Regions from separate parts of the Nocardia sp. NPDC004123 genome, predicted to be linked through region 3. Evidence: riboswitches for the same ligand, from Rfam matches in the RefSeq annotation. Region 3 holds a riboswitch; each other region holds the start of a gene.
The links. A riboswitch is a leader RNA that binds a small molecule or an ion and turns the genes downstream of it on or off. The one in region 3 is predicted to bind S-adenosylmethionine.
Positions count from the first base shown of each region.

Region 1: linked by a shared signal. The riboswitch ahead of ACWEQQ_RS02950 (bifunctional o-acetylhomoserine/o-acetylserine sulfhydrylase) and the one ahead of ACWEQQ_RS00345 (aminotransferase class V-fold PLP-dependent enzyme) in region 3 are both predicted to bind S-adenosylmethionine.
Region 2: linked by a shared signal. The riboswitch ahead of ACWEQQ_RS30655 (rhodanese-like domain-containing protein) and the one ahead of ACWEQQ_RS00345 (aminotransferase class V-fold PLP-dependent enzyme) in region 3 are both predicted to bind S-adenosylmethionine.

Region 1 is NZ_JBSGGG010000002.1:99,810-107,581, reverse strand. Features, by position in the region: gene metX (homoserine O-acetyltransferase MetX) at 12-1,130, opposite strand; gene ACWEQQ_RS02950 (bifunctional o-acetylhomoserine/o-acetylserine sulfhydrylase) at 1,172-2,521, opposite strand; SAM riboswitch class IV at 2,618-2,729, opposite strand; gene ACWEQQ_RS02945 (TetR/AcrR family transcriptional regulator) at 2,742-3,452, opposite strand; gene ACWEQQ_RS02940 (MFS transporter) at 3,591-5,084, shown strand; gene ACWEQQ_RS02935 (NADP-dependent isocitrate dehydrogenase) at 5,438-6,655, shown strand; gene ACWEQQ_RS02930 (FAD-binding oxidoreductase) at 7,054-7,772, shown strand, end outside.
Region 2 is NZ_JBSGGG010000023.1:76,821-84,592, reverse strand. Features, by position in the region: gene ACWEQQ_RS30675 (HAD-IIA family hydrolase) at 1-543, shown strand, start outside; gene ACWEQQ_RS30670 (MarR family winged helix-turn-helix transcriptional regulator) at 544-1,005, opposite strand; gene ACWEQQ_RS30665 (type 1 glutamine amidotransferase family protein) at 1,002-1,643, opposite strand; gene ACWEQQ_RS30660 (O-succinylhomoserine sulfhydrylase) at 1,774-2,988, opposite strand; gene ACWEQQ_RS30655 (rhodanese-like domain-containing protein) at 3,023-3,445, opposite strand; SAM riboswitch class IV at 3,460-3,575, opposite strand; gene ACWEQQ_RS30650 (Rv0361 family membrane protein) at 3,638-4,084, opposite strand; gene ACWEQQ_RS30645 (FAD-dependent oxidoreductase) at 4,372-5,763, shown strand; gene ACWEQQ_RS30640 (amidohydrolase family protein) at 5,831-6,703, shown strand; gene ACWEQQ_RS30635 (CaiB/BaiF CoA transferase family protein) at 6,813-7,772, shown strand, end outside.
Region 3 is NZ_JBSGGG010000001.1:63,074-70,845, forward strand. Features, by position in the region: gene ACWEQQ_RS00325 (biliverdin-producing heme oxygenase) at 1-533, opposite strand, end outside; gene ACWEQQ_RS00330 (class I SAM-dependent methyltransferase) at 867-1,481, shown strand; gene ACWEQQ_RS00335 (NADP-dependent oxidoreductase) at 1,571-2,515, opposite strand; gene ACWEQQ_RS00340 (class I SAM-dependent methyltransferase) at 2,966-3,421, shown strand; SAM riboswitch class IV at 3,486-3,599, shown strand; gene ACWEQQ_RS00345 (aminotransferase class V-fold PLP-dependent enzyme) at 3,656-4,969, shown strand; gene ACWEQQ_RS00350 (hypothetical protein) at 4,986-5,174, opposite strand; gene ACWEQQ_RS00355 (DUF2752 domain-containing protein) at 5,193-5,645, opposite strand; gene ACWEQQ_RS00360 (TetR family transcriptional regulator) at 5,819-6,448, opposite strand; gene ACWEQQ_RS00365 (SDR family oxidoreductase) at 6,598-7,386, shown strand; gene ACWEQQ_RS00370 (NAD(P)H-dependent amine dehydrogenase family protein) at 7,412-7,772, shown strand, end outside.

The sequences.
Region 1 (7,772 bases), on a different contig from region 3:
GCAGCGTTGTTTCAGCGGTCCGACTCGCGCTGGGCGCGGGCCAGGTCCATCGTCTCCAGCATGAGCTTGCCGACCGCCTCGGTCTCGGTCAGGAACCCGTCGTGACCGTCCCGGGACCGGATGATCTCCAGCCCTTTGGAACCCGGCAGCAGATCGGCCAGCTCCTGCTGGGTACGCAGCGGATACAGTCGATCCGAGTCCACCCCGCCGACCACGCACGGCACCGGCGTGGACCCCAGCGCCGCCGCGATACCGCCGCGGCCACGGCCCACGTCGTGGCGGTTCATGGCCTCGGTGAGCAGCACGTAGGTGGCCGGGTCGAACCGCGAGATCAGCTTGTCGGCCTGGTACTCCAGATAGCTCTCCACCGCGTAACGCCCACCCGCCCACGGGTCCTCGTCGCCCTGGGCATGGTTCTCGAAGCGGTGGTCGAGCTCGAACTCGGTGCGATAGGTCAGGTGCGCGATGCGCCGGGCGACGCCCATGCCGGTCATCGGGGCGCGCCCGGTGCCGTGGTAGTTGCCACCCTGCCAGTCCGGATCGGCCGTGATGGCCGCGATCTGGGTGGTCTGGGTGCCGATCTGGTCGGCGGTGCCGCGCGGGCCGACCGCCAGCACCAGGGCCGCCCCAACCCGCTCGGGCCGGGCGATCATCCATTCCAGCACCCGCATGCCGCCCATGGAGCCGCCCACCACGGCGGCCAGGCGGTCGATGCCGAGCAGGTCGAACAGCGTGATCTCGGCGGTCACCTGATCGCGGATGGAGATCTCGGGAAATCGTGCGCCCCAAGGCTTTCCGTCCGCCGCCAGCGAGGACGGCCCGGTGCTGCCCTTACAGCCGCCGAGCACATTGGTGGCGATGACGCACCACTCGTGGGTGTCCACCGGCGCGCCGGGGCCCACGATGCCGTCCCACCAGCCGGCCTGGCCGTGGTGCACGTCGGCGGGGCCCACCACGTGCGAATCACCGGTCAGCGCGTGCTCCACGAGCACCACGTTGTCCGCGTTCGCCGATAGTTCGCCCCACCGCTGCACAGCCAGCGTGACATCGGGAATGACGGCTCCGGTCTCGAGCTCGACATCCCCGATGGCAATGCTGCCGAGCGTCCCGTCGGGCGGCGGCAGCAGCAGCTCCGCCGCGTGCCGGGACCTGTTCGATTCGATGTTCACGGTCAATTTGCCGCCGCCGTCAGTCCGGCGCGCAGATCCGCCAGGATGTCACCGATCCCCTCGATACCCACGGCCAGCCGGACCAGACCAGGTGTGACACCGGAAGCCAGTTGCTCGGCGGGCGTCAGCTGGGAATGCGTGGTGGAGGCCGGATGGATGACGAGCGAGCGCACGTCCCCGATGTTAGCGACATGGCTGTGCAGCACCAGCGCCTCCACGAACTTCTTGCCGGCGTCCACGCCGCCGGCCAGCTCGAAGGAGACGATGGCGCCGACACCCTTGGGCGCCAGCTGTTTGCCCCGCTCGAACCACGGGGAGCTGGGCAGTCCTGCGTAGTAGACCTTCTCGACGCCGGGCTGCTCGGTCAGGAACTCGGCCACGGCCTGGGCATTGGCCACATGCCGTTCGACGCGCAGGCTCAGCGTCTCGATGCCCTGCGCGATGAGGAAGGCGTTGAACGGCGACACCGCCGCACCCAGATCGCGCAGCAACTGCACCCGCGCCTTGAGCGCGTAGGCCGGTGCGCCGAGATCGGCGAACACGGCGCCGTGGTAGCTGGGATCCGGGGTGGTGAAACCCGGGAAGCGGGACTCACCCGCCGCGTCCCGCACGGTCCAGTCGAAGTTGCCGCCGTCCACGATCACGCCCGCGACCGCGGAGCCGTGCCCGCCCAGGTATTTGGTGGCCGAGTGCACGACGATGTCCGCGCCCAGTCGCAGCGGCTGGATCAGGTACGGCGTGGCGACGGTGTTGTCCACGATCAGCGGCACGCCCGCCGCGTGCGCGACCTCGGCGATGCCGGGGATGTCGAGCACCGAGCTGCTCGGATTGGCGACGGTCTCGCCGTAGAACGCCTTGGTGTTGGGCCGCACGGCCGTGCGCCACTGCTCGAGATCGTCCGGATCCTCGACGAAGCTGACCTCGATGCCCAGCTTGGGCAGCGAGTAGTGCAGCAGGTTGTAGGTGCCGCCGTACAGGTGCGGGCTGGCCACGATGTGGTCGCCGGCCTGCGCCAGATTCAGGATCGCGTAGGTTTCCGCGGCCTGACCGGAGGCCAGCAGCAGCGCGGCCACACCGCCCTCGAGCGCGGCGATGCGTTGCTCCACCGCGTCCTGGGTGGGGTTCATGATGCGGGTGTAGATATTGCCCGGCTCGGCGAGCCCGAACAGCGCGGCGGCGTGATCGGTGTCGCGGAAGGCGTAGGAGGTGGTCTGGTAGATGGGCAGGGCGCGGGCTCCGGTGGCCGGATCGGGAGCCTGTCCGGCGTGAATCTGCTTGGTCTCGAAGGACCAGCCGGCCGGATCCAGGGTGCCGTCAGCCGAGACGGCCGCGGGCGCGGTCGAGTCACTCATGTGTTCTGCTCCAAAAACAAGGTCGCCGAATGGCGGAAGTTTGACGTTACCGAGAGGCGAATGGGCTTCGACAACAACACATTTCGGTAGACCTCCTAGTTGCGCTTGCGTTCGGCCTTCGAACGCCGGGTCTGCACCCGGAGCACCCCACCGCAGCTGGAGGGTTGCCGATCAGCAAGCCGGGGCCTTAACGCTGATGCTCTTGACCTGTTGCGCGATTCTAGCGGGCGGACGCCGCTGTTTCGGAAGTGGGGCTGGCCACAGCGGGCCCCGCGCAGGTGCGCACGAATTCGTGATACGCGCCGACCACGGCCTCCGCCATGCTGCGCGGTGACTCGATCAGACGCTCGTCGGCGAAGCCGGAATCGGAGTCCGATTCGGTGCCGGCCCGCATGATGGCGTGGAAGGTGCCGAGCAGCAGCCGAACTCGCAGATCCGCGACGGTGGTGCCGAGGCGTTCGGCCAGCACCTGCGCGGTCTGCTCGGTCTTGTTCTCGGTGGCTGCCATGCTGCACGCCCGCACCGCGGCGGTGGACCGGATGATGCGCTGCATCTGCTGGAACCAGCGGAAGGGCAGCGGTTCGTCGTGGTCGACGACGCGGTCCACGATGGACAGGAAGCTGTCCAGCAGCGCTTTCAGCTCGTTGCCCGTGCTCGGCTGCTCACGCAGCGCGTCCGCGTGTGCCCGCGCCCAGTCGGCGATGGGCGCGATGACGATGTCTTCCTTGCTGTCGAAGTACCGGTTCACGGTGCGCGGCGAGACGTCGGCCTCGTCGGCGATCTGTTCCACGGTGGTGGCGTCGAAGCCCTGGGCGTCGCACAGCCGCAGGGCGACGTCGATGATCCGCGCCCGGGTCTGTTCCTTCTTCCGCTCACGCAGGCCCGGCCGGTGACGTGCGATCACACCGAGGTGAGTTGACAACTCCGACATACCTCCATGGTAAGGGTTCGGGCGCTTCTCACGTCCCATTATGCCAAATGTCGCAGAACGACAAATTTCTCTTGACGTCAATTGGCCTCGAGGGTCAAGATTGTCGAGGGTGTCCCGGACCGTCCGTGAGGAGACGACATGACCGCCGCGACAGAAACACTCGAAGACCGATCACACAGCTCGGACCAGCGCGGAGCCGCGCGCTGGTGGGCCCTGGGCGTACTCGCCATGGCCCAGCTGATGGTGGTGCTGGACGCCACCATCGTCACCATCTCCATGCCGTTCGCCCAGCGTGACCTGGGCATCAGCGACGGCGACCGGCAATGGGTGCTCACCGCCTACACGCTGATCTTCGGCGGCCTGCTGCTGCTCGGCGGCCGCCTCGCCGACTACCTGGGCCGCCGCCGCATGTTCCTGATCGGCCTGGTCGGCTTCGCCGGGGCGTCGGCGCTGGCCGGGCTCGCGCAGAACGGCGCGGAACTCTTCGCCGGGCGCGGGCTGCAGGGCGCGTTCGCCGCCCTGCTCGCGCCGGCCGCGCTGTCACTGGTGTCGGTCACCTTCACCGAGGCCAAAGAGCGCGCTCGCGCGTTCGGCGTCTTCGCGGGTGTGTCCGCGGGTGGCGCGGCCATCGGCCTGATCGTGGGCGGCGCGCTCACCGAATACGCCAACTGGCGCTGGTGCCTGCTGGTCAACACCCCGATCGCGCTGATCGCCTTCCTCGGTGCGCTCGCCTTCGTGGTCCGGGACGTGCCCGCGCCGCGCACCGGCGGCTACGACCTGCCCGGCGCGGTGACCGCCACGCTCGGCCTGGTCTCGGTGGTCTACGGCTTCAGCCGCGCGGCCTCGGACGGCTGGACCGCGAGCACCACCCTGGCCCTGCTGATCGCGGGCGTCGCGCTGCTCGCCGCCTTCGTCGCCATCGAGCGGCGGTCCTCGAATCCGCTACTGCCGCTGCGTATTCCGGGGGAGATCAACCGGGGCGGCTCGTTCCTGGTGGCGCTGCTGCTGCCGATCGCCATGTTCGCCATGTTCATCAACATGAGCTACTACTTCCAGATCACGCTGGGCTGGTCGGCGCTGAAGGCGGGGGTGGCGTTCCTGCCCTTCCCGATCGGCATCGTCGTCTCCGCGGGCGTCGCGAGCGGGTTGCTGCCGCGGATCGGGCCGCGGCCGCTGATGATCACCGGTTCGGTGCTGGGCATGGCCGGGCTGCTGTATCTGTCGCGGCTGAGCTTCGGGGACAGCTATGCCGGAGGCGTGCTGCCGGCAGTGATTCTTATCGCGCTCGGCATGGGCGGGCTGTTCGTGGCCATGCAGACCACAGCGCTGCATCAGGTCGAGGAGCGTGACTCCGGTGTCGCGAGTGCGCTGCTCAATGCCGCGCAGCAGGTGGGCGGCGCGATCGGCACCGCGCTGCTGTCGACGATCGCGGTGCAGGTGGCCGAGCGGTTCGCGAAGAACAATCCGGGCGTCGACCACGTGATGGCCCGGGCCGCGATTCATTCCTATGACATCGCGTTCCTGATCGGCGCGGGATTCTTCCTGGTGACCATTCCGATCATCGCGTTCATGGTGCGGGACAAGCCGGAGAATCTGCTCGAAGGTTCCGAGCACGTGCACGTGGGCGTCTGACCCACCGACTATTCACCCGCGGGTCGCGGCAACATATATCCCGCGGTCCGCGGGTTTGGGGTTGCCGCGGGCCGCGGGTTTTCGCATCCTGGAAAGTGCGTAAAGTCACGCGAAAAGCTACTTATCGGTAACCGCACTGAATCCCGCACAGCGGGGGCCACCCGAGCGGTGAGATCGATAGCAGCAGTACGCTTGTCTTGCTTGACGCCACAGCGTACGTGGACTTGGCACCACAGGTCCCGTGCCGAGCGCCATGCGTATACGTTGTCTGTTGAACAGCTGGGGTCCGCTACAAGCGGTGCTCACCGGCCGTGCAATGGGAGCACCACCTTCCTAGGAGGACACGAAGATCCATGTCCAAGATCAAGGTTGAAGGGACCGTCGTCGAACTCGATGGCGACGAGATGACCCGGATCATCTGGCAGTTCATCAAGGACAAACTGATCAACCCGTATCTCGATGTGAACCTCGAGTATTACGACCTCGGCATCGAGTATCGCGACAAGACCGATGATCAGGTGACCATCGACGCCGCCAACGCCATCAAGAAACACGGCGTGGGTGTGAAGTGCGCGACGATCACCCCCGATGAGGCCCGCGTCACGGAGTTCGGTCTGAAGAAGATGTGGCGGTCGCCGAACGGCACCATCCGCAACATCCTCGGCGGCACCATCTTCCGCGCGCCGATCATCATCTCCAATGTGCCGCGTCTGGTTCCGGGCTGGACCAAGCCGATCATCATCGGCCGCCACGCCTTCGGTGACCAGTACCGCGCCACCGATTTCAAGGTGCACCAGGCGGGCACCGTCACCCTGACCTTCACGCCGGAGGACGGCTCCGAGCCGATCCAGCACGAGGTCGTCCGCATGCCGGAAGACGGCGGCGTGATCATGGGCATGTACAACTTCAAGGACTCGATCCGGGACTTCGCGCGGGCCTCGCTGAACTACGGCCTGCAGCAGAACTACCCGGTGTACATGTCGACCAAGAACACCATCCTCAAGGCCTACGACGGCATGTTCAAGGACACCTTCCAGGAGGTGTACGAGACCGAGTTCAAGGACGAGTTCGACGCGGCCGGTCTCACCTACGAGCACCGCCTGATCGACGACATGGTCGCCTCCGCGCTCAAGTGGGAGGGCGGCTACGTCTGGGCCTGCAAGAACTACGACGGCGACGTGCAGTCCGACACCGTGGCGCAGGGCTTCGGCTCGCTGGGTCTGATGACCTCCGTGCTGCTCACCCCGGACGGCCGCACCTGTGAGGCCGAGGCGGCGCACGGCACCGTGACCCGGCACTACCGTCAGCACCAGCAGGGCAAGCCCACCTCCACCAACCCGATCGCCTCGATCTTCGCGTGGACGCGTGGCCTGGCCCACCGCGGCAAGCTGGACAACACCCCCGAGGTGATCGGCTTCGCCCAGACGCTCGAGGATGTCGTCATCCAGACGGTCGAGTCCGGCCAGATGACCAAGGACCTCGCGCTGCTGGTCGGCGGCGACCAGGGCTACCTGACCACCGAGGAGTTCCTCGGCGTGCTGGACGCCAACCTGGCTCGTGAGCTGCGCTAGAAAAGAAGTTCCCCACTCTCGGGACTCTCAGGGGCAAGCCCCTGAAACCCCAAGGGCAAGAGGTTGTTCAGGGGCCACCCCTGAAACCCCAGGAGCGCAAGCTCCCACGCGCCGACGAACGTGAACAGCGCGAAGCGGTGAAGATGGCGGCCGGGACCACAGTCCCGGCCAGGACCATCCACCGCGCCACACGGGCACCTGCCCCCACCGGAACCGGTGGGTGGGCGGGTGCCCGAACTGTTTCCGGGGTTGTCCCGGCCGTGATCACGAAACGTTCACACGGTCCTTGCCAGCATGGCCGCGTGCCAACGGGTTAACGCACCCGACCGGACGGTCAATACCCCTGTGACAGACGGGGTTCGGCCGCGGTACGCGCGGCGGCGAAGGAGGAGCGAGCGATGACGGCGATCGGTGGCGAGCTGCGCACTGTGGTGCGGGGCCGGGTGCTGGTACCCGGCGACGAGGGTTTCGAACAGGCGAGCACCCCGTGGAATCTCGCCGTGCGGCAGCGGGTTTCGGCGGTGGTGGAGGTCGCGGACGCGGCGGACGCCGCGGCGCTGGTGCGGTTCGCGGCGGCGGCCGAACTGCCGCTGAGCACGCGGGCGACCGGGCACAGCCCCTCCACGGCGGCGGACCGGACCGTGCTGGTGACGACCCGGGCGCTGGACGGGATCGAGATCGACGCCGCGGCGCGGGTGGCACGGGTGCAGGCGGGGGTGGCCTGGCAGCCGGTGCTGGAGCGGGCCGCCGCGCACGGATTGGCCGGGGCCTGCGGCAGTTCCGCCGTGGTCGGGGTGACCGGGTACACGCTGGGCGGCGGTGTCGGCTGGTTCGCGCGCAGCCGCGGCTACGCCGCGCACGCGGTGCGAGCGCTGGAGGTGGTGACCGCGGACGGCGATCAGCGCCGGGTGACCGCGGACTCCGAGCCCGACCTGTTCTGGGCACTGCGCGGCGGCGGTGGCGATTTCGCGCTGGTGACCGGCATGGAATTCGAATTGTTCGACGCGACCGAGCTTTTCGGCGGCCGCATCCTGTGGCCCGCCGAGCGGACCGAGGCGGTCGTCGCGGCCTTCCGGCAGGCCACCGCGGAAGCCGAAGAGGGACTGAGCCTTTGGCT
Region 2 (7,772 bases), on a different contig from region 3:
CAGCGCCCAGGCGGCACCGCCTACGTGGTCGGCGAATCCGGCCTCACGACCGCGCTGCACGAAATCGGTTACGTTCTCACCGATTCCGACCCGGACTACGTGGTGCTCGGTGAAACCCGCACCTACTCTTTCGAAGCCATCACCACCGCCATCCGGCTGATCTCCGCGGGCGCGCGCTTCATCGCCACCAACCCGGACGCCACCGGCCCGTCCCGCGAAGGCATCCTTCCGGCCACCGGCTCCGTCGCCGCCCTCATCACCGAGGCCACCGGCCGCAAGCCCTACTACGTCGGTAAACCCAACCCACTGATGATGCGATCGGCGTTGCGCCGCATCGGTGCCCACTCCCAGTCCACCGTCATGATCGGCGACCGGATGGACACCGACGTCATCTCGGGCCTGGAGGCGGGCATGCGGACCATCCTGGTCACCACCGGCATCTCCACCCCGGCCCTGGTCGAGCAGTTCCCGTACCGCCCGACCACCATCCTGCCGTCGGTGGCCGCCCTGGTCGGCAAGACCAAAGACCCGTTCGCGCTGTAGTCAGGCCATGCCCGTCGCGTCGCCCTCGAGCGCGTCGAGGGCGCCCGACAGGGTCGTCAGCGCGTCCACGATGTGGGCGAGCTGCTCGATACCCAGCTGCGCCACAAGCCGTTTCGCCATGGCCGCGTGCTGTGGGTCGATCCGCCGCACCGCGTCGTGACCCGCCTCGGTGATGGCCACCAGCTTCGCGCGCCGATGCGCCGGATTGGGGCGGTATTCCACGAATCCCTTGTCCGCCAGCACATCCGCGATGCGCTGCACGCTCTGGCGGGTGATACCCATTTCGCGGGCGATACCGGCCACCGGGAGCGGTTCGTGCAGAATCGCGCCGAGCACCTGCCACCACGCGACCGTGATCCCGGACGGCTCGGCCAATTCCTCTGCGATCGAGAGGAATTGGCCGTTCAGCTTGAACGAGGTGACGGCCGCGGCCCCGAACAGCTGCTGCGCGGTGCGGGTCATTGCGCGGCCGCCGCGCGCTGCTGCTCGTACTCGAACAACGCGTAGAAGCCCGCGGGATCATTGTCTCCGTACAGCCGGTACCAGGACTCCAGCACGTGCGGCTCGTAGATACCCAGGCGCGCGAAGATCTCGCGGGCGAAATCGACCGGTCGGGTGCCGGTCGCGGTGATCAGGTCACCGTCGGTGACCGCGGTCGCCTGCACATAGTGCTCGCCACCCGAATATCCGCTGTAGGCAAGATATCCCGCGTCATTGCTGGTGTGCCGCCGATCGTCCAGCAGGCCCTCCTGCGCCAGCCCGAAGGTCGCGCCGCAGATCGCCGCCACCGGCACCCCGGCCGCCAGAAACTCCCTGGCCTTGCGCGCGAAGGCCGCCGGCGTCTCGGGATGCTGCTCGGTTTCGAGTCCCGGCAGGATCAGCATGGCGCTGTCGGCGGGCTTCAGCTCATCGAGAACCAGATCGGGCAGGACCCGCATGCCGCCCATCGAGGTGATCGGCGCGGCGCCGAGGGCGACCGTCTTCACCTGCCAGGTTCCCGGCTCGCGGTGCCAGAGTTCGCGATTGATGTGTGCGGTCGCATGCCCGACCTCCCAGTCCGAGAAGGTGTCGTACACGGCCATGTGGACTGTTTTCAACATGACAGCATGCTGTCATGTTTGACAGCATGCTGTCAAACAAGATTCGACGACTCTCAGGGCTGCTTCCGGCCTCTGAGCACGAAAAGGGCCGGAACCCAGTGGGTTCCGGCCCTTTCGAATACTCGTCGGATCAGCTCAGGGCCTGGTCCAGGTCATTGAGCAGGTCCTCCACATCCTCGAGTCCGATCGAGATGCGGAGCACGCCATCGGTGATCCCCACGGCCGCACGACCTACCGGGCCCATCGCCCGGTGGGTGGTGGTGGCCGGATGCGTGATCAGCGTCTTCGCATCGCCGAGGTTGTTGGAGATGTCGACGATGCGCAGGCGGTTGAGCACCTCGAAAGCGCGCTTCTTGGCCTCGTTCTCCGACGCCTTCAGCTCGAAGGTGATCACCGTGCCGCCGCCGGACATCTGACGCTTGGCCAGCTCGTACTGCGGGTGCGAGGACAGGAACGGGTACTTCACCCACGCCACCGCGGGATGGGTCTCCAGGAACCCGGCGATCTTCAGCGCGGAGTCCACCGACTGGCGCAGGCGCAGCGGCATGGTCTCCAGGCCCTTGAGCAGCGTCCACGCATTGAAGGGGCTCAGCGCCGGACCGGTGTGGCGCATCAGGTTCTTCACCGGGCCGTCGATGTAGTCCTGCGGTCCGAGGATCGCGCCGCCGAGGACGCGGCCCTGCCCGTCGATGTGCTTGGTGCCCGAGTACACGGTGATGTCCGCGCCCAGGTCGAAGCCGCGCTGCAGCAGCGGGGTGGCGAAGACGTTGTCCAGCACCACCTTCGCGCCCGCCGCGTGCGCGAGATCGGAGACCGCGCGCACATCGGTGAGGGTCTGCATGGGGTTGGAGGGGGTCTCGAAGAAGACGGCCTGGGTCGGCACCGACAGCGCCTGCTCCCACTGGTCCAGATCTTCGCCGTCGACGAAGACGGTCTCCACGCCCCAGCGCGGCAGGATCTCGTTGGCCACCACGAAGCAGGAGCCGAACAGGCTGCGTGCCGCCACCAGGCGGTCACCCGCGGCGAGCAGCGCGCCCAGCGCAGTGAACACCGCCGACATGCCGGAGGCCGTCGCGAAACATGCCTCCGCGCCGTCGATCAGGCGCAGCCGCTCCTCGAACATGGCGACCGTCGGGTTGCCGTAGCGGGAGTAGACGAAGTGCTCGATATCGCCGGTGAAGGACGCCTCGGCCGCCTCGGCGCTCTCGTAGACGAAACCCGAATTGAGGAACAGCGCCTCGGAGGTCTCGTCGAAGCCCGAGCGCCGAGTGCCGCCGCGCACGGCCTGTGTAGCGGGGCCGACGCCCTCGGGGAGCGGTTTGTCGAAGGAACCACCGGTGATCATGATTGCCTCCCTGCGATCCGGCCGGACACGAAACTCATGACTGACGCCAGGGCAGGCCGTCGGCCCGCCAGCCGGTGCCGCCGCGATGCCCCTGACCGTCGAGCGCACCCTCGAAGCCGTCGACCACATTGAAGGCCGGGGCGATACCGAGGGTGGTGGCGGCGGTGGCCGCGCCGATGGAGCGCTGGCCGGAGCGGCAGATGAAGATGACCGGCGCGACCGAGTCCTGGCCGCGATCGCCGAGCGCCTGCTTCAGCTGATCGGTGAAACGGGCATTGGGCGTGCCGGAGACGTCCACCCACTCGATCAGCGCGGTCGGCCGGCCGATGCCGCTGGTGTCGGGCACCCCGACGAACCGCCACTCGGCTTCGGTGCGCACATCCACCAGCACCGCATCGGGGTTGTCCCGCAACAGTTCCCACGCCTGCTTCGACGTGATGTCACCCGCGTAGCTCACTTGTACCTCCTGTGAATCCGCACTTGCCGCACCGCTGTCCGATGCGAGGCCAGGTCGTCACCCGGAGCACCCCGCCGCGGAGGAGGGTTGCCGACCAGCCAGCCGGGGCTTGACGCTGGTACTCATGACCTGGGTTGAGAGTGCCGAAAAAACGGCCCCACTGTCAAACCCCGGCCGCGACTTCGGCCGTTGTCAGGAATTGCAGACCAACCAGCGGGAATTCTCCCGGGTGAAGTGCCAGGTCGAGGTGGTCTGGGCGCCGGAGACCGTGAAAGTGACCTGCGCCGTGGCCTTCTCGCCGTCGATGGCAGGGTCGGCCAGCTTGTCGAACGTGATGGTCGCCCCGGTCGCGGCCGCGTCCTTGAGCGGCGAGGCATTCTCGTCGAATCCCTTGCAGGACAGGGTCGGATCGTACTTGCCGGTCTCGCTACGGGCCTCGATGAACTTGCCCGCGGCCACCGCGAGCCGATCGGAATCTGTGACATTCTTCTCAACCGGCGAGACCAGCGTCGCGATCACAATGCCCAGGATCACGACCGCGATGACGCTCGCCGCGACCAGGAACGGCCACATGCTGCGGGCCTCGTTCCGATCGATCGGAACCGATGTCTCCCCGGCTGTCTCCTCGGCGTCGCTCATGGGTAGATCATGCCTGGTCGCCGCCGTGCGCCCGGCACGGCGTTCCCACGGTTCGGGCCTCGGCATTCCCACAGTTCACGGCCCTGCGCGTGAAGGGCCTCGTGCGCCATCGATAGAATCAGCAGAATTTCCGCCCCAGGCGCGGGAATAGCAAGACTACGCAGCAACGCTGCAGCGTCGGGGGCCAACGGCGGTCACCGAAGCCAGGGCGTCAACTTAGCCTAAGCTAAGAACGACGGCTGAGTTTTGACGACAAGTTAGTTTCGACCCAAAGGGTGCGCGGAAGAATGACCGAACAGAGTGCAGCGACCCGCCCGCTACGCATTGCGATCGTGGGCGCAGGCCCGGCCGGTATTTACGCCGCCGATGCCTTGATGAAGTCCGATGCCGAGGTGAGCATCGACCTCTACGAGCGCATGCCCGCGCCCTTCGGCCTCATCCGCTACGGCGTCGCGCCCGACCACCCGCGCATCAAGGGCATCATCACCGCCCTGCACAAGGTCCTCGACAAGCCGCAGGTCCGCCTGCTGGGCAATATCGACTACGGCGTCGACATCACCCTCGAGGACCTGCGTCAGTTCTACGACGCGGTCATCTTCTCCACCGGCGCCAACGCCGACCGCGCCCTCGAGGTGCCGGGCATCGACCTCGACGGCTCCTACGGCGCCGCCGACTTCGTGTCCTGGTACGACGGCCACCCGGACGTGCCGCGCACCTGGCCGCTGGACGCGGAGAAGGTCGCCGTCCTCGGCGTCGGCAACGTCGCCCTCGACGTGGCCCGCGTGCTCGCCAAGACCGGCGACGAACTGCTGCCCACCGAGATCCCGCCGAACGTCTACGAGGGCCTGCAGGACAACAAGGCCCTCGAGGTCCACGTCTTCGGCCGCCGCGGGCCCGCCCAGGCCAAGTTCACCCCGCTCGAACTGCGCGAACTCGACCACTCCCCGACCATCGAGGTCATCGTCGACCCCGAGGACATCGACTACGACGAGGGCTCCGAGGCCGCGCGCCGCCACTCCAAGCAGGTCGACATGATCTGCAATACGTTGGAGCAGTGGGCCATCCGCGATGTCGGCGACCGCCCGCACAAGCTGTTCCTGCACTTCTTCGAGAACCCGTCGGAGATTATCGGCGCCGACGGCAAGGTCGTGGGCCTGCGCACCGAGCGCACCCAGCTCGACGGCACCGGAAACTGCAAGGGCACCGGCGAATTCAAGGACTGGGACATCCAGGCCGTGTACCGCGCGGTCGGCTACCTGTCGCAGAACATCCCGCTGCTGCCCTTCGACGACCAGGCCGGCACCGTGCCCAACGAGGCCGGGCGCGTGCTCGTCGACGAGGACGCCGACGGCGCGGCTCGCTACATGCCCGCTACCTACGTGACCGGCTGGATCAAGCGCGGCCCGGTCGGCCTCATCGGCCACACCAAGGGCGACGCCAACGAGACCATCGCCTGCCTGCTCGACGACGCCGCGAACTTCACCCCGGCCGCGCGGCCGGAGCTGGAGGCGGTCACCGAATTCCTCGAGCACAAGGGCATCCCGTTCACCACCTGGGCCGGCTGGTACCGCCTCGACGCGCACGAGCGCGCCCTGGGCGAGCCGCAGGGCCGCGAGCGGGTCAAGGTCGTCGAGCGCGACGAGATGCTCGCCGCCTCCGAACCCGGCAAGGTTTCCTGACCAGCGCCAATCCGGCTGCCGGACAAGGTTGTCCACACATGTCACCGTTCTGAGGCATGCTGATCACGTGTTCGATGCCCATCTCCACATCTTCGATCCGCGGTTCCCGCTGGTCGAGAACGAGGGCTACCTGCCCGACCCGTACACCATCGCCGCTTATCGCAAGCGCATGTCCCGCTTCGATATCGACGGTGGCGCCCTGGTCAGCGGGTCGTTCCAGGGCACCGATCAGAGCTATCTGCTGGCCGCCCTCGCCGAACTCGGCGAGGGCTGGGTCGGTGTCACCAATCTGCACGTGGACGCCACCGACGACGAGATCCTCGAGCTGAACCGGGCCGGAGTGCGGGCCATCCGGTTCAATCTCAAGCGCGCGGGCGGCGACATCGTCGGGCTCACCATGCTGGCGCTGCGTGCCTACGAACTGGCCGGCTGGCATGTGGAGCTCTACATCGACGGGTCCATGCTGGGCTCGCTGGAACCGGTCATCACCAAGCTGCCCAAGCTGTCGATCGACCATCTGGGCATGTCCGACGACTGCCTGCCCTACCTGCTGAACCTGGTCGACCGCGGGGCCAAGGTGAAGGCCTCCGGCTTCGGGCGGGTGGCGATGAATGTGGGCTCGGCGCTGCGCAAGATCCACACCGTCAACCCCGAGGCCCTGATGTTCGGCACCGACCTGCCCGGCACCCGGGCCGGACGGCCGTTCCGCGACGCCGACATCTCGCTGCTCGCCGACGCCGTGGGCACCGATCTGCACCGGGTGCTCGAGGACAATGCCCGCGCGTTCTACGGGCTGCCCGCCAAGGAACGCCTGTTCGAGGACCTGAACCCGACCATGCGCCGGGCCGCGGGCGAAGCGCCCACCCTGCGGCTGCCGCGGTCGGAGCTTCCCGGACCCCCGCCCCCGCCCACCCTGCCGCTGCCGATCATCGATCGCTAACGGCAACGGGCCACCCCGTGAGGGCCGCGGAGACTTCGCGTTATTGTCATACCGTCAACACCGGTGTGTGAGCCGGTGCGCAGGATTCGACGACGAACCGAGGTAGGGCGTGAGCACTCCATCCACCGCCAAGCAGGGCCCGCTCGCGGGCATCCGGGTTGTTGAACTGGCCGGCATCGGCCCCGGTCCGCACGCGGCACTGCTGCTCGCCGACCTCGGCGCCGACGTGGTGCGGGTGCAGCGGCCCGGCATGCTGCCCGGCTTCATGGAGCGTCCACAGTGGCGCGGCCGCACCATCGTCGAGGCGAACCTGAAGGATCCCGCCGACATCGAGCAGGTGCTCGGGCTCATCGAGAAGGCCGACGTGCTGCTCGAGGGCTTCCGGCCCGGCGTCACCGAGCGCATGGGACTGGGCCCCGACGCGGCGCTGGAACGCAATCCGCGCCTGGTCTACGGCCGCATGACCGGCTGGGGCCAGTACGGCCCGATGGCCGACCGCGCCGGACACGACATCAACTACATCTCGCTCACCGGCGTGCTGAACGCCATCGGCCGCAAGGGCGAGCGCCCCGTGCCGCCGCTGAACATGGTCGGCGACTTCGGCGGCGGTTCCATGTTCCTGGTCTTCGGCATTCTGGCCGCGCTGGTGGAACGCCAGAACTCCGGCAAGGGCCAGGTCATCGACGCCGCCATGATCGATGGCGCACTCGCGCTCTCACACATGATCTGGGGCATGAAGGGCGTCGGCCTGTGGTCCGACGAGCGCGGCACCAACCTGCTCGACACCGGCATGGCCTTCTACGACACCTACGAGACCTCCGACGGCAAGTACATGGCCGTGGGCTGCATCGAGCCCCAGTTCTACGCGGAACTGCTGCAGGGCCTGGAGATCTCGCCCGAGGGCCTGCCCAACCAGCTCGACCCCAACGGCCAGGACCAGCTGCGCAAGCTGTTCACCGAGAAGTTCAAGACCAAGACCCGCGACGAGTGGTGGGCGATCTTCGAGCACACCGACGCCTGCACCACCCCGGTCCTGACTTTCACCGAGGCCGAACAGAATCCGCACATC
Region 3 (7,772 bases):
TCGCGGTAGTCGCGCTTGAACGCGGCCGGGTTGGCGATGTCCTCGAAGACGTAGAACCGCACGCCGTCGCCCTTCTTGGGCAGGTTCCACAGCTTCTCGGCGGTACCGCGAATGACCTGGCCGCCGGAGAGATCGCCCAGGTAGCGGGTGTAGTGGTGGACGACATAGCCGGCCGGCCAGTCGCCCGCGCACTCCTCGATGCGGGCGGCGTAGGCGGTGGTGGCGGGCAGTGCGGTCAGTTCATCGCGCCAGTTCGCGCCGCCGAGGTGGGCCAGGTCGGCCTCCAGCGCGGCCAGCCGCGCCAGTTCCGGCTTGACGAACGGACCCGCGACCGGGTCGGAAGCCAGTGCGGCGGAGCGCTTTTCGAGGGCGGCGTAGACGAACCAGAGCTGGGCGGTGTACCGGTAGAACGCCTCCACCCCGAGCTGCCCGCCGAGCATGTCGCGCATGAACGTGGAGTGTTCCGCCTCGTTGTGCTGCTGCTCGGTCGCGGTGCGAATGAGCGTCGAGAACGGGGTGCTGGTCTCCAGCATGGTCGGGCTCCTCGTGGTCAACTCGGGGGCACACCACTTTGGCTACCCTAACTTCGACACCGACCATACGCCCCAGCAACGTTCGCGCGATTCGAACTTTGCGGCCCACCCGATCCAACTTTCGGACGATTTTTCCGATACGGTCGTGTGCGAGTCACAACGACGGGTCGGCCGGCGGGAGACTCCCGTTCGGACAGCGATCGCCTTCCGAACCGCTGACGATCAGCGCCGACCCGATCCCCTATCCTCCAGACGATCGCGGCCCACCGATGACGATGCCGCGCCTACCGCGGTTCCGAGTTGCCCATCATGACCCACGTAGGAGGACCGAGCATGGGCGTTTTCAGGTATCGGGTAGCGCATGCGCTGGGATTTCGCCCATGGGAAGCAGCGGCCCGGCAGCGCGATGTATCCCGCATACTGGCCGCCGAATTCGACCAGGAGCAGGCGGGAGCACAGCCGCCCGCCGGGACCGCCTTGGATCTCGGCTGCGGCACCGGCGGGCACGCCGTGGAACTGGCCCGCCGCGGCTGGCGGGTCACCGGGGTCGATATCGTGCCGAAGGCGATCCGGCTCGCTACCAGGCGCGCCCGCGCCGCCGGCGTCGATGCCCGCTTCCTGGAAGGCGATATCACCGCCCTCCCGGCCGAGGTCGGCACGGGATACCGGCTGATTCTGGACTTCGGTGTCTTCCACGGCCTCACCGACCCCGAACGGCACACCATGGGCCGGCAGGTGGACATCGCCGCCGCCGCAGACGCAACCCTGCTCATGGTCGCGTTCGAACTGGGCCGCCATGGCCCACTGCCCCGCGGCGCCGCACCGGCGGACATCACGGCCGCATTCCCAGGTTGGACCATCATCGAAGACGTGCCCATGCTGAAGGTGGCGGCCAGGATGGTCCACCTCTATCGGCTGCGCCGCACCGGGGCTTTATCGCAAGCATGAGAAGGGTGCAGGTGCCTCCGAAGCCGACACCCCGGGCTCGGACAGTGGCGGAAACCGAGGCGCCGTCGGCCTTGGACCGGTCGCTATCCTCACGGACGAACGCGGATGACCGTCTTACCCTTGCGTCGCTCGGTCAGGTTGAAGGCGGCGACGGCGTCGTCGAGGGTCGCAACCGTGCCGATGTTCGTCCGCACTCGTCCGTCGCGCACCCGCTGGGCGATCTCACCGAGTTGGGTGCGGTCGGATACGACGACGAAGTCGATCGCCAGTCCGTGGGCGGGTCGCGCCTCGGGCGGCCCGGTGACGGTCACCAGCGTTCCTCCGGCTCGAACGAGATCCGCCGACCGCTTCTGGATGTCTCCGCCGAGGACATCGAAGACCAGATCGACTCCGCCGATGTCGTCCAGAGAGTCGTTCTGAAGGTCGACGAACTCGTGCGCCCCGAAGTCGAGCGCGGTCTGCCGGCCGGCCGCGCGCCCGGTGCCGATGACGTAGGCGCCGGCCTCACGTGCGAGCTGGGCTGCCATCGACCCGACTACGCCGGCCGCACCGTGCACGAGGACGCTCTGCCCCGCCTGAAGGCGGCCGTGCTCGAACAGCCCCTGCCAGGCGGTCAAGCCCGCCATCGTGACGCCCGCGCCCACCGTGAAGTCGATGTCGCCCGGCAGCGGCGCGAGATTACGTGCCTCGACGACCACGTACTCCGCCAGCGTGCCGTCACGAGTCCAGTCCGTCAGCCCGAACACCCGCTGCCCCACCGACAGGCCGGTTGTGCCGTAGCCGAGAGCGCTGACCACCCCGGCCAGCTCGTGCCCGGGGATCGACGGCGTCCGGTCCCGGCCGAGCCGATCGACCCAGGTCGAGGGCCACTCCAACTCATCCCCGGTGAATCCCGACGCATGAACCTCGACGATGACATCGCCGTAGCTCGCGCCCGAGAGGCTCGCGAACCTCGCCGCATCCGGATCGGGCCGCTCCACCAACGTCATCCCGGCCGTTCCAGCGGCCCGGTCCGTCACCACGATCGCCTTCATGTGAATACCTCCCTGTATCCAGGCCGTGCGGCCACGTGGTCGGGAAGATCCGGAAGAACCGAACTTGTAGCAGACACCCCGCGGCGCGACATCGTGCGAACTGCACATCACACGCGCGGGCGCAGCCCATGCTACCTGCGCCGATGGGCCTGCGGACGCGCCTGGAGCACCAAGTAGGGACGGCCGGAGGCCGGCCGGGAAGGCGGCTGCGAGTCACAACGGTCGCGCCGTTCGTCACACCGACCCGCGACGCTCCAGCATGTCGTGCGCAGCCTCCCGCAGCGCGACCGTGGCCCGCGTGAAGTAATCGGCTGCTGGCAGACCAATTGGCCATCCGCATGCTGCCCGCCGCGTGGCGGTCGATCGCGCGCCGACCCGCCGGGCGACGCCTACTGCGCGCGGGCATGAGCCGAGAGGGAGTCGGCGCCTGGGAGGCGGAAGCGAATAGCATTGCCCGACAACATGACTCAGGTCTCGATCGACTTCGAAACCGATGACCTCGGCACCGCGCTGACCGAGCACGGCTACCGCACCGACGCGAGGACCCTCTCCCTCGGGGAGGGCGTCACGCAGTACCTGACCGAACCCGCTGTGCGCGCCACCTTTTCAGCTCTCGCCGAGGCCCCCACCGGCAGCGAGCTCATCTTCAGCTACATCCGGCAGGACTTTCTGGACGGCACCAACCTCCAGGGCTGCGCCGCCACCTACCGCAGATTCGTGGCGCGGCAACGACTCTGGACCTTCGGTTTGCATCCGGACCAGGTCCCGGCACTGCTGGCCGACCACGGTTGGTGCGAGGTCGAGCAAGCGGGCGGACCGGAGTACACCGCGAGCTATCTCGACCCGATCGGGCGCGACGTCCGGGTGCCCGACCTGGAACGCTGCGTGGCGGCTCGCAAATCGTGACGGCGGCCGCCACGACCGGGCGGGGTTGACAAGCCCGCGAGCCGTCTGCCAGTCTCTGCAATCAGGTCATGAGTACCAGCGCGAAGCCCCGGCTTGCTGGTCGGCAACCCTCCTCCGCGGTGGGGTGCTCCGGGTGACGACCGGGCCGACGCCCGACCGGGCGCGGCAAGCGCGGACTCTCGATCGATTTCTCTTTTCCCGATCGCGCGTCCATGAATCCGACGGGATTTCGTGATGACTGCTTTCGCCGACCAGACCTGTGCCGCCCTCGCCGATGTCTCCGGCTGTGACCTGCGGGTCCCGCTGGTCCAGGGCGGGACGGCCGGCTACGCCAACTTCGACTACGCCGCCAGCGCACCCGCATTGCGGCAGGTCACCGACCGGGTCGCGGATCTGCTGCCCTACTACGCCAGCGTGCACCGCGGCGCGGGTTACGCCTCCCGGGTCTCCACCGACTGCTACGAGTCGGCCCGCGGTTCGGTCGCCCGCTTCCTGAACGCGGCCGAGGACCAGGTGGTGGTGTTCACCCGCAACACCACCGACTCACTGAACCTGCTCGCCGCCTGCGTGCCCGGTGACACCGTGGTGCTGGACGTCGAGCACCACGCCAACCTGCTGCCCTGGACCCGGCGCGGCCGCCGGGTGGTTCCGGTCGCGGAGACCATCGAGGAGACCATCCAGCGCCTGGTCGCCGAGCTGTGCTCGAAACCCGCTGCGCTGCTGGCGGTTACGGGCGCCTCCAATGTGACCGGCGAACTGCTGCCGCTGGAGCGGCTGGCCTGGATCGCCCACCAGTGCGGCACCCGCATCCTGGTGGACGCCGCCCAGCTGGCCCCGCACCGCCGAATCGACCTGCGCACCACCGGCATCGACTACCTGGCCTTCTCCGGTCACAAGACCTATGCCCCGTTCGGCGCGGGCGTGCTGGCCGGCCGCCGGGACTGGCTGGACGCGGCCGAGCCCTACCTGGCCGGCGGCGGCGCGGTGCGCTCGGTGAGCACCGAGAGCGTCGAATGGGCTCCCGCCCCGCAGCGCCACGAGGCCGGGTCCCCGAACGTGCTGGGCGTCGCCGCCCTGGCCGCGGCCTGCGACGCCCTCGCCGAGCTGGACGAGACCACCGTGCTCGAGCATGAGCAGTACCTCACCCACCGCCTGCGCTACGGCCTGAAAACCGTTCCGGGCGTGAACTTCCTGCGGATCTGGCGCGACAGCACCGACGCGGTCGGCATTGTCGCCTTCACCGTCGACGGCTTCGAGCCCGGCCAGGTGGCCGCCTACCTCTCCGCCGAGCACGGCATCGGGGTGCGCGACGGCCGCTTCTGCGCTCACCCGCTGCTGTCCCGCCTCGGTGTCGATGCCGCCCTGCGCGCCAGCATCGGCCTGGGCACCACCGCCGCCGACGTCGACCGCCTCGTCGAGGCCATCGCGACCCTGGTGGCGCACGGCCCGGCGTGGAATTACGCCCGCACCGAAGGACATTGGAACCCGGTCCCCGAGACCCGCCCCTTCGGCAGTTCGGCCGAGGGCGGGTCTGCCTGCGGTTTCTGAATCGGCCGGGAACCGGTCAGGGCACCATGTAGCGGGCCGCGAGCACCTCGACGAGTGGATCGTCGTCGGCCACCGCCTCGAGCGCATCGAGGTCGTCCAGGACCGAGAGCTGCCGGGTGTCCTCCTGATCGGGGTCCGGCGGCCCATCCTCCTCGAGCTGCCGTATCAGCTTCTGCCGCACGCGCTCCTTCAGCGAATCGCTCATACGCAGAGCATGCCCCGCCTAAACCGGTGCGATCCAACTACCCCACGGTGTGTTCCGCACAACCGTGAAGACGAGGAGAAATGCCAGGGCCACCCACACCGCGTACCTGGGCAGCACCTGCGGTAGTCGCGGCGGCACCGGATTGCCCCGCCACCCGCGCACTACCCAGGCGCCCCACCAGGCGATGAAGCCCAGTGTCAGCGGGAGCAGCAGCACATTGCTGTGGATGGCGTCGAGGATCCGGCCATCGGTGAGGTTGTGCAGCCCGCGCAACCCGCCGCAGCCGGGGCACCAGTATCCGGTCAGTTCGTAGAACGGGCACACCCCGTAGGCCCCCTGCACGTGCGGATCCCGGAAGTGCAGCAACGCCAGCCCGCCGGCCACCGCCCCACCGGCCAGCAGCGGTAACCCGACGCCGAGCCATCGCGGCCGGGCGGGCGTTTCCATGACTGCTGCTGCCGTGGTGTCCACGACCATCAACGGTAGCCCCACCACCACCGCCCTGCCAGGGCTACCCGCCGCCGTCCGGCGGTTACCAGCAGCCGCCGAACTACCCTCGGCCGCACCAGCGCTAGTCCACCGCGCTCGGTGTCCGAACGGCCCGCGCCGGATTCGATCCGGGGCGGGCCGTTCGCGCTCCGGCGTCAGCGAATCGGCGCGCGCTCCACCACCGGCGCGGTCAGCACCCCCGCGAGCATGTCCACGATCTCCCCCCACGCCGTCACGTCCCCCGTGGCCACCCGCCCGGCCTCCACGGCCCGCTCGTGGTCGGCCAGCAAGGCGAACAGTACGGTCGGCAAGGCGCGTAACCGCCGCAGCCGCAACCGTTTCGGCAGGTCGGTGAGTTCCCGCTCCAGCTGCTGCATGATCACCCGCACCGAGGTGCGCCGCGCGGATTCCAGATTGGCCGCGTCGGTGACCGCCCGATGGGTGTGGATCTGTTCGAGGAACCGCGCATAGTGATTGATCCCGTGCCGGTCGCTCAGCTCGAGCATGGGAATGACCAGCGCCTCCAGTAGGTCGTGCACGCCGGTCGCACCCGTTCCGGCCTGTTCGGCCAGCAGTTCCAGCCGCCGCACCTCGAGGGTGGCGAGCCGGTGCTCGACCACGGCCTCGATGAGCCCGTCGCGGGAGCCGAAGTGGTACTGGATCGCCGAGTTGTTCCGCTGTCCCGCGGCTGCCGCGATATCGCGCAGCGGCACCGCCTGCCCACGCTCGGCGATCAGCTGCTCCGCCGCGAGAATGATGCGCTCGCGCGCTTCTGTCACTGCCATTCGGACACCGTCACTGCCACCTGTCGATCCTTGCCACAGTCTGCACCATAGCCGTTCACCAGCGGATAAAGAACTTATCCTTGACGATTAAGAATAAATGCTTAAAGCTTCTTGTGACTGTCGTCACTCCCAGAAGGACTGAATTCGCGATGATCCTGGACACCTTCCGACTGGACGGCCGCGTCGCCGTCGTGACCGGCGCGGGCCGCGGCATCGGCGCCGCCACCGCGCTCGCCCTCGCCGAAGCCGGTGCGGACGTGGCCATCTCGGCGCGCACCGCCGCTCAGCTCGACGAGGTGGCGGGCAAGATCCACGCGCTCGGCCGCCGTGCCATCACGGTCCCCGCGGACCTGTCGGATCTTTCCGCCGTCACCGCGCTGGCCGAAACCGCCGCCGCCGAGCTCGGCCGCATCGACATCGTGGTCAACAATGTCGGCGGCACCATGCCCAATACCTTCCTCACCACCACCCCCGAATTCCTCGAGGAGGCATTCCGTTTCAATGTCTCCACCGCGCACGCCCTCACCCGGGCCGCGGTGCCGCACATGCTGAAGAACGACGGCGGCTCGGTCGTCAATATCTCCTCGATGATGGGCCGCTCCCCCGGCCGCGGCTTCCTCGCCTACGGCACCGCCAAGGCCGCCCTCGCGCACTGGACCCGGCTGGCCGCCGCCGACCTGTCCCCCCGCATCCGGGTGAACGCCATCGCGGTCGGCTCGGTGCTCACCTCCGCGCTGGAAGTCGTTGCGCAGCAACCGGAGATCAAGCAGCAGATGGAGGACGCCACCCCGCTGCACCGGCTCGGTGAGCCGTGGGAGATCGCCGCCGCGATCGTCTACCTGAGCTCCCGCGCGGGCGGCTACATCACCGGCAAGGTGCTCGAGGTGGACGGCGGCATCGCCGCGCCCAACCTGGACCTCCCCATCCCCGACCTGTAATCCGCCGCGCCGCAGGAGTTTTCCCATGAAGTACCGCGTAGTCCAGTGGAGCACCGGCAATGTCGGCCGCCGCACCCTGCGCTCCATCATCGCCCGCCCCGAGCTCGACCTGGTCGGCGTCTGGGTCTCCAGCGCCGCCAAGGCCGGCAAGGACGCGGGCGAGCTGGCCGGTCTCGACCGCGAGATCGGCGTCACCGCAACCCAGGACGCCGAGGCGCTCCTGGCCCTGAAGCCCGACTGCATCGTCCACACCGCCATGGCCGACGACCGCCTGATGGAGGCGGTGGAGGATCTGAAGACCTTCCTCCGCGCCGGCATCAATGTCGTCTCCAGCAGCCCCGTCTTCCTGCAGTTCCCCTACGGCACCCTCCCCGACGAGGCCATCG